4 regions of the Serratia sp. MMO-28 genome follow, and region 3 is predicted to be linked to each of the others. Evidence: predicted binding sites of a transcription regulator. Region 3 holds the regulator's gene; each other region holds the start of a gene.
The links. The regulator LexA, encoded in region 3, represses DNA repair genes until DNA is damaged. The targets are predictions, from matches to a motif close to TNCTGTATGTACATACAGNA.
Positions count from the first base shown of each region.

Region 1: the regulator LexA is predicted to act here: its motif matches at 1,897-1,916, upstream of uvrB (excinuclease ABC subunit UvrB).
Region 2: the regulator LexA is predicted to act here: its motif matches at 2,236-2,255, upstream of WG891_RS05965 (metal-dependent hydrolase).
Region 4: the regulator LexA is predicted to act here: its motif matches at 1,222-1,241, upstream of sulA (SOS-induced cell division inhibitor SulA).

Region 1 is NZ_JBBCVB010000007.1:158,480-161,967, reverse strand. Features, by position in the region: gene uvrB (excinuclease ABC subunit UvrB) at 1-1,792, opposite strand, end outside; gene WG891_RS08490 (hypothetical protein) at 2,388-2,627, opposite strand; gene WG891_RS08485 (ABC transporter ATP-binding protein) at 2,912-3,488, shown strand, end outside.
Region 2 is NZ_JBBCVB010000005.1:93,954-97,441, forward strand. Features, by position in the region: gene kdgR (DNA-binding transcriptional regulator KdgR) at 1-11, shown strand, start outside; gene WG891_RS05960 (L-cystine transporter) at 92-1,483, opposite strand; gene WG891_RS05965 (metal-dependent hydrolase) at 1,665-2,213, opposite strand; gene kduD (2-dehydro-3-deoxy-D-gluconate 5-dehydrogenase KduD) at 2,387-3,148, opposite strand; gene kduI (5-dehydro-4-deoxy-D-glucuronate isomerase) at 3,206-3,488, opposite strand, start outside.
Region 3 is NZ_JBBCVB010000028.1:31,598-35,085, reverse strand. Features, by position in the region: gene plsB (glycerol-3-phosphate 1-O-acyltransferase PlsB) at 1-1,400, opposite strand, end outside; gene WG891_RS21310 (diacylglycerol kinase) at 1,600-1,968, shown strand; gene lexA (transcriptional repressor LexA) at 2,090-2,698, shown strand; gene dinF (MATE family efflux transporter DinF) at 2,926-3,488, shown strand, end outside.
Region 4 is NZ_JBBCVB010000021.1:90,182-93,669, reverse strand. Features, by position in the region: gene yccS (YccS family putative transporter) at 1-301, shown strand, start outside; gene WG891_RS18405 (TfoX/Sxy family DNA transformation protein) at 302-964, opposite strand; gene sulA (SOS-induced cell division inhibitor SulA) at 1,263-1,763, shown strand; gene ompA (porin OmpA) at 2,123-3,208, shown strand; gene matP (macrodomain Ter protein MatP) at 3,282-3,488, opposite strand, start outside.

The DNA.
Region 1 (3,488 bases), on a different contig from region 3:
GCATAATATCGGCAACCTTCTTGTTCAGCCCCTGCGGGACAATACCGTTGGCTTCGTTATGCGCCTGCTGCTTGGCACGGCGGCGTTCGGTTTCCCCTATCGCCTTGGCCATGGAGTCGGTAATGCGGTCACCGTACAGAATCGCCTTGCCGTTGAGGTTACGCGCCGCACGGCCAATGGTCTGAATAAGCGAGCGTTCCGAACGCAGGAAGCCTTCTTTGTCTGCGTCCAGGATCGCCACCAGCGACACTTCCGGCATATCCAGCCCTTCCCGCAGCAGGTTGATCCCCACCAGCACGTCGAACTCGCCAAGGCGTAAATCACGGATGATTTCGACACGCTCTACGGTGTCGATATCGGAGTGCAGATAACGCACCCGTTCACCGTGTTCCTCAAGGTATTCCGTCAGGTCTTCCGCCATCCGCTTGGTCAGCGTCGTCACCAGCACGCGTTCGTTGATCGCCACCCGCTTGCGGATCTCGGAAAGCAGATCGTCAACCTGGGTAGCAACCGGGCGGACCTCCACTTCCGGATCCAGCAGCCCGGTTGGGCGCACCACCTGATCGATAATATCGCCACCGGATTTCTCCAGCTCATATTTGCCCGGCGTAGCGGAGACGTAGATGGTTTGCGGTGCCAGCGCTTCAAACTCTTCAAAGCGCATCGGCCGGTTATCCAGCGCCGAAGGCAGGCGGAAGCCGTATTCCACCAGCGTTTCTTTACGCGAGCGGTCGCCTTTGAACATCCCGCCGATCTGCGGGATGGTAACGTGCGATTCATCCACCACCAGCAGGCCATCGGCGGGCAGATAGTCAAACAGCGTCGGCGGCGGCTCGCCCTCGCCGCGCCCGGAGAGATAGCGTGAGTAGTTTTCGATACCCGAGCAATAACCCAGTTCGTTCATCATCTCCAGATCAAACTGGGTACGCTGCGTCAGCCGCTGCTCTTCCAACAGCTTATTGTTGGCCAGCAGCACTTTACGCCGCTGCTCCAGTTCCACCTTGATCTCTTCCATCGCCTGCAGGATGCGTTCCCGCGGTGTGACATAGTGGGATTTCGGGTAGATGGTGAAACGCTGCACCACCTGCTCGATCTGGCCGGTGAGCGGATCAAACAGCGACAGGCGTTCCACTTCCTCATCGAACAGTTCAACGCGCAGCGCCAGCTCGTCCGACTCCGCCGGGAAGATGTCGATCACTTCCCCGCGCACGCGGAAGGTGGCGCGCTGGAAAGCCTGATCGTTGCGGGTATATTGCAGCTCGGCCAGGCGGCGCAGGATCGAGCGCTGATCGATGATCATGCCTTTGGTCAGGTGCAGCATCATCTTCAGGTAGAGATCGGGATCGCCCAAACCGTAGATGGCGGAAACCGAAGCCACTACCACCACATCACGCCGCTCAAGCAGCGCCTTGGTGGCCGAAAGACGCATCTGCTCGATATGCTCGTTCACCGAGGCATCTTTCTCGATAAAGGTATCAGAACTCGGAACGTAGGCTTCTGGTTGGTAGTAATCGTAGTAGGAGACAAAATATTCCACCGCATTCTCGGGAAAGAACTCTTTCATCTCGCCGTAAAGCTGTGCCGCCAGGGTTTTGTTCGGCGCCAACACCATGGTTGGCCGGTTGAGATCGGCGATCACGTTGGCGATGGTAAACGTCTTGCCCGATCCGGTCACCCCCAGCAGGGTCTGGTGAGCCAAACCATCTTCCAGCCCCATTTCCAGTTTGCGGATAGCTTCTGGCTGATCGCCAGCCGGGGCAAAATCCGAGTGCAGTTTGAAAATTTTGCTCATATATACCCTAAATCATTCAAGTGGCAGGAAGGCGGCGGGGAAGTGCCTACTGGCAACGGCTCCTAAGTATGGGAAACCCTAACGATCTGCGCCAGCGCTTATGATACTGGATATAAAACCAGCTTCAAGCGGATTTGTCGCTTTAACGTGCGTTAACGCGCCAGCAGCGCACCGGCAGGGTTACAGTAGGGTGACATTTTTATTGTCAACCGCCATTTTATCCCCAGACTCGCGCAATAATTAACATTTCGATGGCATTCCGGCCAAAAATGATGCACCGAGCATCAGACGGCTATGGGTTTGCTTGATTTTAGTTAACTTATTGATAGTTATTGGTTTTAAAAAAAAGACGAGAATGCGGACAACGCGGACACAACCCGCGCCCGCTCTCTGTTTAGGCCGCTTTTCTAAGTATCATGCACAAGGTTATCCACAGGAATAGTGGATAACTCACACCACCCCACGGGGGGCGGGAGTTACAGAAAGAACGCTTTTCTCGTTAAAACGTCGCCTAAGGCGATTTTTTAGTTATTTTTTCACAAAAATATGGCTTTGGTTATGACAATTAATACTAAAAGGATCCGCACTCAGGAACTTATTTTCCGCTCTGTTCACTGCGGAACCCTTTGCTGCCATAAGCCGCTTGGCCACTTGCACCATTTGCTATCAACGTCGCACCACAAAAGTGCAAGCGGGCACTCAGTTCGTCAGGCTTCTTTCTCACCGCCACCGCCTGGCGCCCCACCAGCGCCACCTCGGCAATTAACAAAAAAATAACATCCTTCTTTTGCGCTAAGCTCCTAAAGTTGGCCTGGGAATTGCTCAATTCTTTCACACACCGCGCCACCACTCCCGATGCTGGCAGGAGCGCTAACGGAAAAATCATCGACTGCACGCGGTGAGAAAATCGACATTGGCATCTAAAATAGGCAATAGCAGCAATAAGCCGCCAATAGCGGCCATTTTCAGCTATCTTGCCTGGGCTTTTACCCCCCTATTCGGGCACATTGCATGGCATTTTGTTCTGGAGATCACCACACTTGGGAGAGAAACCGCTGACATCGCCGGAGGGGATCACCCCATCCACCAGTGAACACGCCTCTTTGGGGAGAATGCCAAATGCTAAGTTTACGCGCAGTGAATCAATACTATGGGCATCACCATACGTTGTGGGATGTGAGCCTCGAACTGCCACGCGGGCAATGCACCACTCTGCTGGGCCGCAACGGCGTGGGTAAAACTACGCTGGTCAACTGCATTATGGGGCACCTGCCGATTGTCAGCGGTAGCATGACCTGGCAATTGGCCGATGAACCTCCACAGAATCTGTTGCAGCAGCCGATGGAAAAGCGGGCGGCGCTGGGTATCAGTTACGTACCGCAGGGGCGGCAAATCTTTTCGCAACTGAGCGTGGAAGAAAACCTCCAGATAGCCCTCCTGGCCGGGCGCGACAGAACCCGGCGGATTCCAGCCATGATCGATAGCCTGTTCCCGCATCTGCGAACCCTGCTGCTGTATCGCGCCGGGGATCTGTGTGGCGATGAACAGCAGCAATTGGCGATCGCCCGTGCGCTGGTGCTGGAACCGGCGTTGCTGATCCTGGATGAGCCCATCACCGGCCTGTCACCTTCGCAGGCGAGCGAGATCGGCCATCTCATCCGCAGGCTGAACCACGAATGGGGCATGACCATTTTAC
Region 2 (3,488 bases), on a different contig from region 3:
ACCCGTTTTAATCGTTTACCCTGTGTGACTGCAATAAAAAACCGGCGCATTGATTTAATGCCGCCGGTTTTTTTGTTACTGCGATAAATCTTTACCGATGAGCCAGATCCACTTCGTCTTCACTGTCCATGATGGACTTATCAGTCTGCTTCATCAATTGGCTGGTAACGGTGCCTGCGGTCATCGCTCCGCTGACGTTCAATGCGGTACGGCCCATGTCGATCAAGGGTTCAACGGAGATCAGCAGGGCAACCAGCGTTACCGGTAAGCCCATCGCCGGTAAAACAATCAGGGCAGCGAAGGTTGCACCGCCGCCGACGCCGGCGACACCGGCAGAACTGATAGTCACGAGCCCTACCAGCGTGGCGATCCACATCGGATCTAACGGGTTAATACCCACGGTCGGCGCGACCATCACCGCTAACATGGCAGGATACAGGCCTGCACAGCCGTTCTGGCCGATAGTGGCACCAAAAGAGGCTGAGAAGCTGGCGATGGATTCTGGCACACCCAAACGACGGGTTTGCGCTTCCACGTTCAGCGGAATACTGGCGGCGCTGGAGCGGCTGGTGAAGGCAAAGGTCAGAACTGGCAGCACCTTGCGGAAGAATTTCAGTGGGTTAACCCCGGTAACAGCCAACAGCAGGGCGTGAACGGCGAACATAATCGCCAGGCCAAGATAAGAGGCTACCACGAAGCTACCCAGCTTGATGATGTCTTGAATGTTGGAACCGGCAACCACTTTGGTCATCAGCGCCAGCACACCGTATGGGGTGAGCTTCATTACCAGACGCACCAGCTTCATCACCCAGGCTTGCAGGGTGTCGATCGCCGCCAGCACACGTTGGCCTTTTTCTTTATCGTCTTTCAGCAGTTGCAGAGATGCCACGCCCAGGAAGGCGGCAAAAATCACTACGCTGATAATTGACGTCGGATTGGCACCGGTGAGATCGGCAAAGGGGTTTTTCGGTATAAATGACAATACCAGCTGTGGCACGGTCAGATCGGCCACTTTACCTACGTAATTGTTCTCAATGGCTAAAAGACGCGCGCTTTCCTGCGTACCTTGCACCAAGCCTTCGGCTGTCAGGCCGAACAGATTGGTGACGAATACCCCTACCAGTGCGGCGATCAGCGTGGTGAACAGCAGGGTGCCAATCGTCAGGACGCTGATTTTGCCTAAAGAAGCGGCATTATGCAGTTTGGCTACCGCGCTCAAGATTGAGGCAAATACCAGCGGCATCACGATCATCTGCAGCAGTTGTACATAGCCGTTACCGACAATGTTGAACCAGGTGATGGATTCTTTCAGCACCGGGTTATCTGAACCATAAACCCCTTGCAGTGCCAGACCAAATATCACACCGATCACCAGACCGACCAACACTTTCTTCGCCAGGCTCCATTGCGTATGGCGGGTTTGCGCCAACAGCAAAAGCAGGGCGACAAAAACCAGCACGTTTAATACGAGCGGTAGATTCATCCCATCTCTCCAATCATCTTTTTATAGTCTAAAGGTGCTACCCATCGAGGTATAGCAATGTAAATATCGTAACAGTTTGCGAGAAAGCTCACTTATATCCAAATGGAATGGAATATAACTTTCAGTGCGAATTTGTTTAATCTATACACGTAAAGAACAGAAAATCACCGGGGTTTGGTGATCACAATCGAATATTTTTTATTTGTTCAAAATATGACTGCACGGGAAAGGTATATCCCCCCTGCCAATAGAGAGCAAAAGCCACCAAGCACAAGCACAGGACGCGTTCCAGTTGATTACCTTTCTGCGAGTTCAGCAGCGGCAGGCCGAAACGCCAGCGGCAGGGCCACAACAGTGGTACACCTGCGGGGGTCAGCATGTCGGCCAATAAATGGCTGAAATAGCCGATGATCATCGCGTGCAGTACATCAATAGGGATTAGCCAACCCTGGGGGACGTCTAAGCGGAACAGCATCATACCGCCGAGGATCGCCAGCAGGCTATGCGTGAAGCCGCGATGGCCGAAAGCGCGTGACATTGGGATCGAGATCCAGCGCAGACGCTGGCCTAGCACAGATTTGGGGTGGTCGATATCTGGCAATAACGATGTCAGCAAGGCAGCAGGAATAATATGCCACCAGTCACCGTTGGCCAGTTCGGGCGTGACCTCTGCCTTTTTGGCGAAGATCGCACAGGCAACAGAGAAAATAAGATGTCCTTCCGCGGTCATGCTGTTGTTATTCCGGTTACTAAACTGTTAATTTATCCAGTATATGGTTTTTTTTACAGTTGCGGAAGATGTTACCGTGTAACTGATTGTTTATTTTCCGGCGTATTACAATGAGTTGAGTCAATAAACAGGCCCTGGATGCAGGGCCTTGGTGAATGTATTGAGACCTGCGTTCAGCGTGCCAGCCAACCACCGTCCACCGCAACGGTATAACCATTCACATAGTCAGAGGCGGCAGAGGCCAGAAACACGATCGGCCCCATAATGTCTTCCGGTGTACCCCAACGCCCGGCGGGGATACGCTCCAGGATTTGCTGATTACGCTCTTCGTTAGTGCGCAGTTGCTGAGTGTTGTTGGTGGCCATATAGCCAGGGGCGATCGCATTCACGTTGATACCATAGTGCGCCCATTCGTTTGCCAACAGGCGGGTAATGCCCAACACGGCGCTTTTCGAGGCGGTATAGGAGGGCACACGGATGCCCCCCTGGAAAGAGAGCATCGAGGCGATATTAATGATTTTGCCGCCGTTCCCTTGGCTGACGAACTGCTTCGCCACGGCCTGCGCCATAAAGAACAGGGTTTTGATGTTGACGTCCATCACGGCATCCCAGTCTTTTTCGCTGAAGCTGAGTGCGTCTTCGCGCCGGATAATGCCCGCGTTATTGACCAGAATATCAACCTTGCCGCATTCGCGAACGGCGTCCTCCAACAAGGCAGGAATGGCATCAATCTTGCCAAGATCGGCTTTCAGATTGAGGAAACGGCGCCCGAGCTGGGTTACTTTAGCGATCGTCTCATGCGGATCGCTGCGGTTGACGCCGATAATGTCGCAACCGGCCTGAGCTAAACCCACCGCCATTCCCTGGCCTAAACCGGTATTACAGCCGGTGATTAGCGCTACTTTGCCTTTGAGATCAAAGGAGTTCAAAATCATGATTGCATTCTCTTGTGGCACAGCGAAATACGCTGCGCCGATGATTGCTGAAGGGGGTTAGCGCAGATCGCCGGTAGCCACGTGGTCCATATCACCAAAGACCTGGTTTTCACCCACCATGCCCCAGATAAAGGTGTAACGCTTGGTGCCTACGCCGGAATGAATCGACCAGCTTGGTGAGATCACCGCCTGTTCGTTGTGCACCAACAGATGGCGTGTTTCCTGCGGTTGCCCCATCATGTGGAACACTGCGGTTTCTTCGTCCATGTCGAAATAGAAATACACTTCCATTCGGCGTTCATGGGTATGGCAAGGCATGGTATTCCACAGGTTGCCTTCT
Region 3 (3,488 bases):
TTGACGTAGCCCTGGCCGAGGTTGCGCAGTTTGCGCAGGCCGCGCAGCATCTGCAACAGGCTCTCTTTCTCTTTGGTCGCCCCACGCAGCTCTTTGGCGTAGGTCCCGACTTCCATGACATGCTCATAACCGATGTACACTGGCACCAGAGTGATCGGGCGAGCGCCCCCACGTAGCATGGCCTGGATGGTCATCGACAGGGTGCCGGTTTTGGGTTCCAGCAAGCGCCCGGTGCGCGAACGGCCGCCCTCCACAAAGTATTCCACCGAATAGCCACGGGTGAAGAGCTCGCCGAGATATTCACGGAACACGGTGGAGTAGAGCTTGTTGCCCTTGAAGGTACGGCGGATAAAGAACGCCCCCAGACGGCGGAAGATCGGTCCGGCTGGCCAGAAGTTGAGGTTGATGCCTGCAGCGATATGCGGCGGCACCAGCCCCTGATGGTAGAGCACATAAGACAGCAACAGGTAGTCCATGTGGCTGCGGTGGCAGGGTACGTAGACGATCTCGTGGCCGTCCTGTGCCAGTTGGCGCACTCGCTCGGCTTTAGTGACGTTGATGCCTTGATACAGCCGGTTCCAGGTCCAGCTCAGCACGCGATCGGAAAGGCGCACGGCCTCATAGGAGAAATCGGCTGCAATCTCTTCCATCAGGGCGATCGCATTTTGCTGGGCTTTCTCGTGAGAGATCTTTTTACTGCGCGCTTCGTCTTCGACCGCTTTCTCAATCGCCTTGGAGGCCAGCAATTTGTTGAACAGATCCTGCCGGGCTGGCAGGCTTGGCCCCACGGCGGCCAAACGCTGGCGTGAGAAGTGCATCCGCGCCACGCGAGCCAGCTTTTGCGCGATGGTTTTATCGGTACCGTGCTCGGTGGCCATCCGCCGCAGGGAAACGGTATTGGAGAAGCGGACAAAACTGTCACGCCCTAACCACAGGATGGCGAAGAATTTCTGTACGCCGTTTAGCAGGCGCAGATGCGGTGTTCCATGCCCTTCACGCCCGGGTGAGCGGCCAAACATCACCGATACCGGGAGCATCTGAATGTCGAGATCCGGGTTGCTGCGGTGCAGATCCAGATAGTCGTGGAACAGTTTTACCGATTCTTCTTTTGGCGTGTAATAGCGGAATACGCGCGGGCCTTCATGAATAAACACGTGGCTTGGCAGAACGGTGCCGTCGATCTCCAGCGAGTTAAGGGGATCGGGCAGATCCTGCGCCAGGCACTGGGTGCGCAAGGTGAGCAAATCTGCCTTGGAATTGTAAGGTAGAACATACAAAATTGGTCGTGAGGGATCCAACCCTAACTCCGTGACCGGATCTGAAGGGATAACCTTGCTTCTTACCAACATTTTCAGTGGTAAATTCAATAATTTATAATATATTTTACGCCAACCTAACATAACAACATAAAGCCTCTTGTTAGCAATGCGCCGCAAGCATACCAGAAACCGGGTAGCAGATCTGTGGCGTTGGGATTTCCCGAGGCGCGGGGACCTCTGGAAACATATAGTTAAATTATACCCTATGGATTGCAAGTTGCCGCTTGGCTGCGGCTTGAAAGACTATGGGTATATTACCTTTGAGAAAGGTGTCTTTTATATGGCAAATAAAGCAACCGGCCTGGCACGTATTATCAAGGCGGCAGGCTATTCATACAAAGGTTTAACTGCGGCCTGGCAGAACGAAGCCGCATTCCGCCAGGAATCAGTCGCGGCCGTGGTGGCCATCATACTGGCGATTTGGCTGGATGTGGGTGCGATAGCGCGCATTTTATTGATCGGTTCGGTCCTGCTGGTGATGATTATCGAACTCCTCAACAGCGCCATTGAGGCCCTCGTCGATCGAGTGGGAACGGATTACCATGAACTCTCGGGCCGGGCAAAAGACATGGGTTCGGCGGCGGTCTCACTGACGATTGTGCTGGCGCTGCTCGTCTGGGGCTCGGTGCTTTGGCAGCATTTCAGTTGAAAAGGGGCATAATGTTGCGAACTGCTTCGCTAATCCCTGATTTTTATTTATTCTTCGGTTCCCAATCCCGGCTTACCTGTATATACTCACAGCAAGACTGTATAAACAAACAGGGGGCGGAATGAAAGCACTAACTACCAGACAGCAAGAGGTCTACGACCTGATTCGCGATCATATTGCGCAAACGGGCATGCCACCAACACGTGCCGAGATCGCCATGCGTCTGGGATTTCGTTCGCCTAATGCTGCAGAAGAGCATTTGAAAGCGCTGGCCCGCAAAGGGGTGATCGAGATTGTCTCCGGTGCTTCGCGCGGTATCCGCTTGCTGATGGAAGATGAAGAAGGGTTACCTCTGATCGGCCGCGTGGCCGCCGGTGAACCTTTGCTGGCCGAGCAACATATTGAAGGGCACTACAAGGTCGATCCCTCCTTGTTCAAGCCTAACGCTGATTTTCTGCTGCGTGTTAACGGCATGTCGATGCGTGATATCGGTATTCTTGACGGCGATCTGCTGGCGGTGCATAAAACCCAGGACGTGCGTAACGGCCAGGTCGTGGTGGCACGTATCGAAGATGAAGTCACGGTCAAACGCCTGAAAAAGCACGGTAACGTGGTTGAGCTGCTGCCGGAAAACAGCGATTTCCAGCCGATCGTGGTCGATCTGCGCCAACAGAATTTCACCATTGAAGGTTTAGCCGTGGGCGTGATCCGCAACGGTGACTGGATCTAAACGTTATTGTTCTGATTGATACTCTATATACCCAAAATAATTCAAGTTGCTTGTAGGCGGCAACTGAATGAATCCCCAGGAGCTTACTCAAGTAAGTGACTGGGGTGAGTGAAGGCAGTCAACACCCAAGCAACTTGAAGTATGAAGGGTATATCTACATCGCTCCAGCTCTGGGGCGATATCTTTTCTAAACGCCCATCACCGCACGGCTACGGGAACATTTCACTATGCGCCTGATCTCTGCTTTTACCAGCGATACCGATAAAGCCTTGTGGCGCCTGGCGTTGCCGATGATCTTCTCCAATATCACCGTTCCCTTGCTTGGCCTGGTGGATACTGCCGTTATCGGCCATCTTGATAGCCCGACCTATCTCGGCGGGGTAGCCGTGGGCTCCATGGCAACCAGTTTCCTGTTCATGATGTTGCTGTTCCTGCGTATGAGCACCACCGGGCTGGCTGCGCAGGCGCTGGGCGCTCAGGATCCGCAACGGCTGGCCAAGGCCTTGATGCAACCGCTGTTGCTGGCGCTGGTGGCCGGATTGGTGATTGTGCTGCTGCGTGAGCCATTGATCACATTGGCGTTGCAGATTGTCGGGGGCGACAAGGCCGTCTTGGCGCAGGCGCGGTTGTTTTTGGAGATCCGCTGGCTGAGTGCACCGGCGGCACTGGCTAACATGGTGCTGCTTGGCTGGTTATTGGGCGTGCAGTATGTGCGGGCCCCGGTGATTTTGCTGATCGTCGGTAACCTGCTGAATATTGTGCTGGATATCTGGCTGGTGATGGGATTGGG
Region 4 (3,488 bases), on a different contig from region 3:
CCTCAACCATACCTTGTTGAGCTATATTTCCGCACTTGGCGCACACCGCAAGCGCCTGAATAATTCCGCCGTACTGGATTTGCTCAATGATGCCGTATGTTATGTTGATGGCGCATTGCACCAGGATGCACAAGACCATCAACGTATCACGCAGGCCTTGGAGAGACTTTCCCTACGTATTGGACTGTTGACCCCTGAACCAGAAAGTGAAGAACAACTGGTGTTGCAACAAATTGGATTAGTGCTTGAACTGCTCCCTGAACTGACGGCACTCAACGCGCAGATCGGTAAAGCAGATTAATCATTCATTAAAGAGCGCAAAGCTAGGCCTTTTCGCTAAACGTGGCTCCAGACAGGGAGGCACTATGGTTTCTTCGAACCATTCGAGCAACGCCTCCCTCTGCGTGCTGGGCAATGCAGCGTGATGATAGCCTGCCATTGCTCCCGCTAGCGCTATCAGAACCTTCACGCTAAGGGTTGGCTGTTGCTGCAACAATTTGAGGTAGCTGCGCCTAGCCCCCAGTAAGCGCAGTTCATAAATGTTCTGTATACCAGCCCGCCACAGCAAGCGTTCCATCGAGACATCAATATTCGGCAACTCTTTCAGACGACCGTTGCTGCGAGTCTTGAACGTGATCTCTTTACGTGTTTCGCACACCACCTGCCAGGCAAGTGACAACAGCTCTCGGTTTTCCTGCCATAAAGATTCATCGACCCAGTAATAACGCATGGTCATTGGTGCCCCGCGCTTGAGATAGGTCATATTCACCATGCCACGCCCACGGAATATTGGTTCCAAACTTTCGGTAGCGCGTAAGTACAGTTCTCCCTCGGCTATAACGGCAAACATAGTGCCGTCGGCCAGCAAGCCATATCCACCAAATTGTGAGCGTGTGGTAATTTTCCCCAATGCAGCAAAGCAGAGTTTTGCCTGTGCGACCCTTCCTGCGGATCTGCCTTTCATTAAAACCTCCTTGAGCGAGTAATGGCCTTACCCATGTCTTTCAACATGCCAGGACGCTTGCCACCGGCCTCGTTATTGAAATCCATCAGGTATAATTATTCGTCACATCAATGAAATAAACGTAACGGGAACAACTAATTAGGGAAAATACGCATTATCCCCTTCAGTGCCAATCACAAAATCAAGGTGTATAAAAAAGAATCGCAAATATGCGAAGCGTCACGAAAATTTGGGTTGATCTTATGTTTGGATAGCTATACTGTATATACATACAGTAACACTACGGGCGGGATACTTCATGCGTACTCAATCACTCTACCAACCCCATCTCAGCCATGCCTCTCTGGCAACAGACAAGGCGATAAAAACGCCTCGCAATGGCAATGGCCTCATCAGTGAACTGGTTTACAACGAACATCAACCCGCAGTGGTACAGCTTCTGGTTCCATTGCTGCAGCAATTAGGCATGCAACAGCGCTGGTTGCTGTGGCTTACCCCACAGCAGAAACTCAGCCGGCAGTGGCTACAGCAGGCCCGGTTGCCCGTGAATAAAATCGTACAACTGAATCAAATCAACCCTATGAACACCGTTGACGCAATGGAGAGAGCTTTACTGACCGGTAATTACAGTGTTGTACTGGGATGGCTGCCAGAACTGACAGAGGAAGATCGCCTGAAATTAAGCCAGGCTGCAGAGTTGGGTAACGCTTATGGGTTTATCATGCGCCCGCAATGTGACACAGATGTTCCACACAGACACTGTTCTACGCTAAAAATTCACTCTACTTTGTATCATTAAGTAAATTTAGGATTTTTCCCACCGGCCTTTACCCCCTCAAAGGGAACTCCAATGGGATCATGGACGAAGCGAGGTAGGCTGGGGTTTCACACCTATTTTTGTGTAAAAAAAAGCCGTTTTTTGGGTTGTAATATGTTAGCGAATATGTCCAATTCCATGTTTTTTTTTAGAGCTTTATCACATCACACTTGTAACTTTCGCGCCACGTTGTAGACTTTACATCGCCAAGGTTGCTCTATAACGTCAGAAAAACTGGCAGAGTAACAAACGAGGGCACAAACCTAGGCGAATGAATTTAAACCAAGGGCTTAAAGCAGCTTTAAAGCTCATTGCCTATTTGGATGATAACGAGGCGCAAAATGAAAAAGACAGCTATCGCATTAGCAGTGGCACTGGCAGGTTTCGCTACCGTAGCGCAAGCCGCCCCAAAAGATAACACCTGGTACACCGGCGCAAAACTGGGCTGGTCCAAGTATTATGACACTGGATTCGACGGTAATGGCTTTGACAGCACTATCGGCAATGGTCCAACCCACAGAACTCAACTGGGTACAGGCGCGTTTGTAGGTTATCAAGCGAACCAATACCTCGGTTTTGAAATGGGTTATGACTGGCTTGGCCGCATGCCTTACAAAGGCAGCGTAAACAATGGTGCTTTCAAAGCTCAGGGCATCCAGCTGACAACTAAACTCAGCTACCCAATCATGAACGATCTGGACGTTTACACTCGTCTGGGTGGTATGGTTTGGCGTGCAGATTCTACTGCTTACTACGGTGCAACTGGCGATCGTATCAGCGCTCACGATACTGGCGTTTCTCCTCTGGCCGCAGTAGGTGTTGAATACGCTCTGACCCAGAACTGGGCTACCCGCCTGGATTACCAGTGGACTAACAACATTGGTGATAAAGGTACCGTTGGTGCTCGTCCAGACAACGCCATGTTGAGCGTAGGTGTTTCCTACCGCTTTGGTCAGGATGAAGTTGCAGCTCCAGTCGTTGCTCCAGCTCCAGCCCCAGCTCCAGTTGTTGAAACCAAGAAATTCACCCTGTCTTCTGGTGTTCTGTTCAACTTCGGCAAATATACTCTGAAGCCAGAAGGCCAGCACGCTCTGGACGAACTGTACACCCAGCTGAGCTCACTGGATCCTAAAGACGGTTCAGTAGTGGTTGTTGGCTTCACCGATGCAGTAGGTTCTGCTGAAGCTAACCTGCGTCTGTCTGAGCAACGCGCACGCAGCGTTGTGGACTACCTGATCTCTAAAGGTATCCCAGCAGACAAGATCACCGCTCGTGGTATGGGCAAAGCTAACCCAGTTACCGGTGACACCTGTGGTTACCGTTCTGGCCGTGCTACCCCAGCACAGATCGCATGTCTGGCTCCAGATCGTCGCGTAGAGATCGAAGTTAAAGGCATCAAAGAAGTGGTATCTCAGCCTCAGGGCTAAGTTTACCTCTTCTAGTAAAAAACCCCGCGTTGCGGGGTTTTTTTTCGGCATTTTTTATCTGATAAACAATCTGTTAACCATCGTCTTTACCCAGAATCGCTTTCAGATCCTGCTTCAACGATGACATCTGGTTGGCATATTTTTCTTTCCGCTCTGCATCCTCAATCAGTTGAACAACGGTTTCCGACAGCGTTACCCCACGCCTGCGCGCCAGAGCAGCTAAACGTTGCCAAACCAGGAACTCCAGATCGATAGACTTTTTGCGAGTATGCTGATGTTC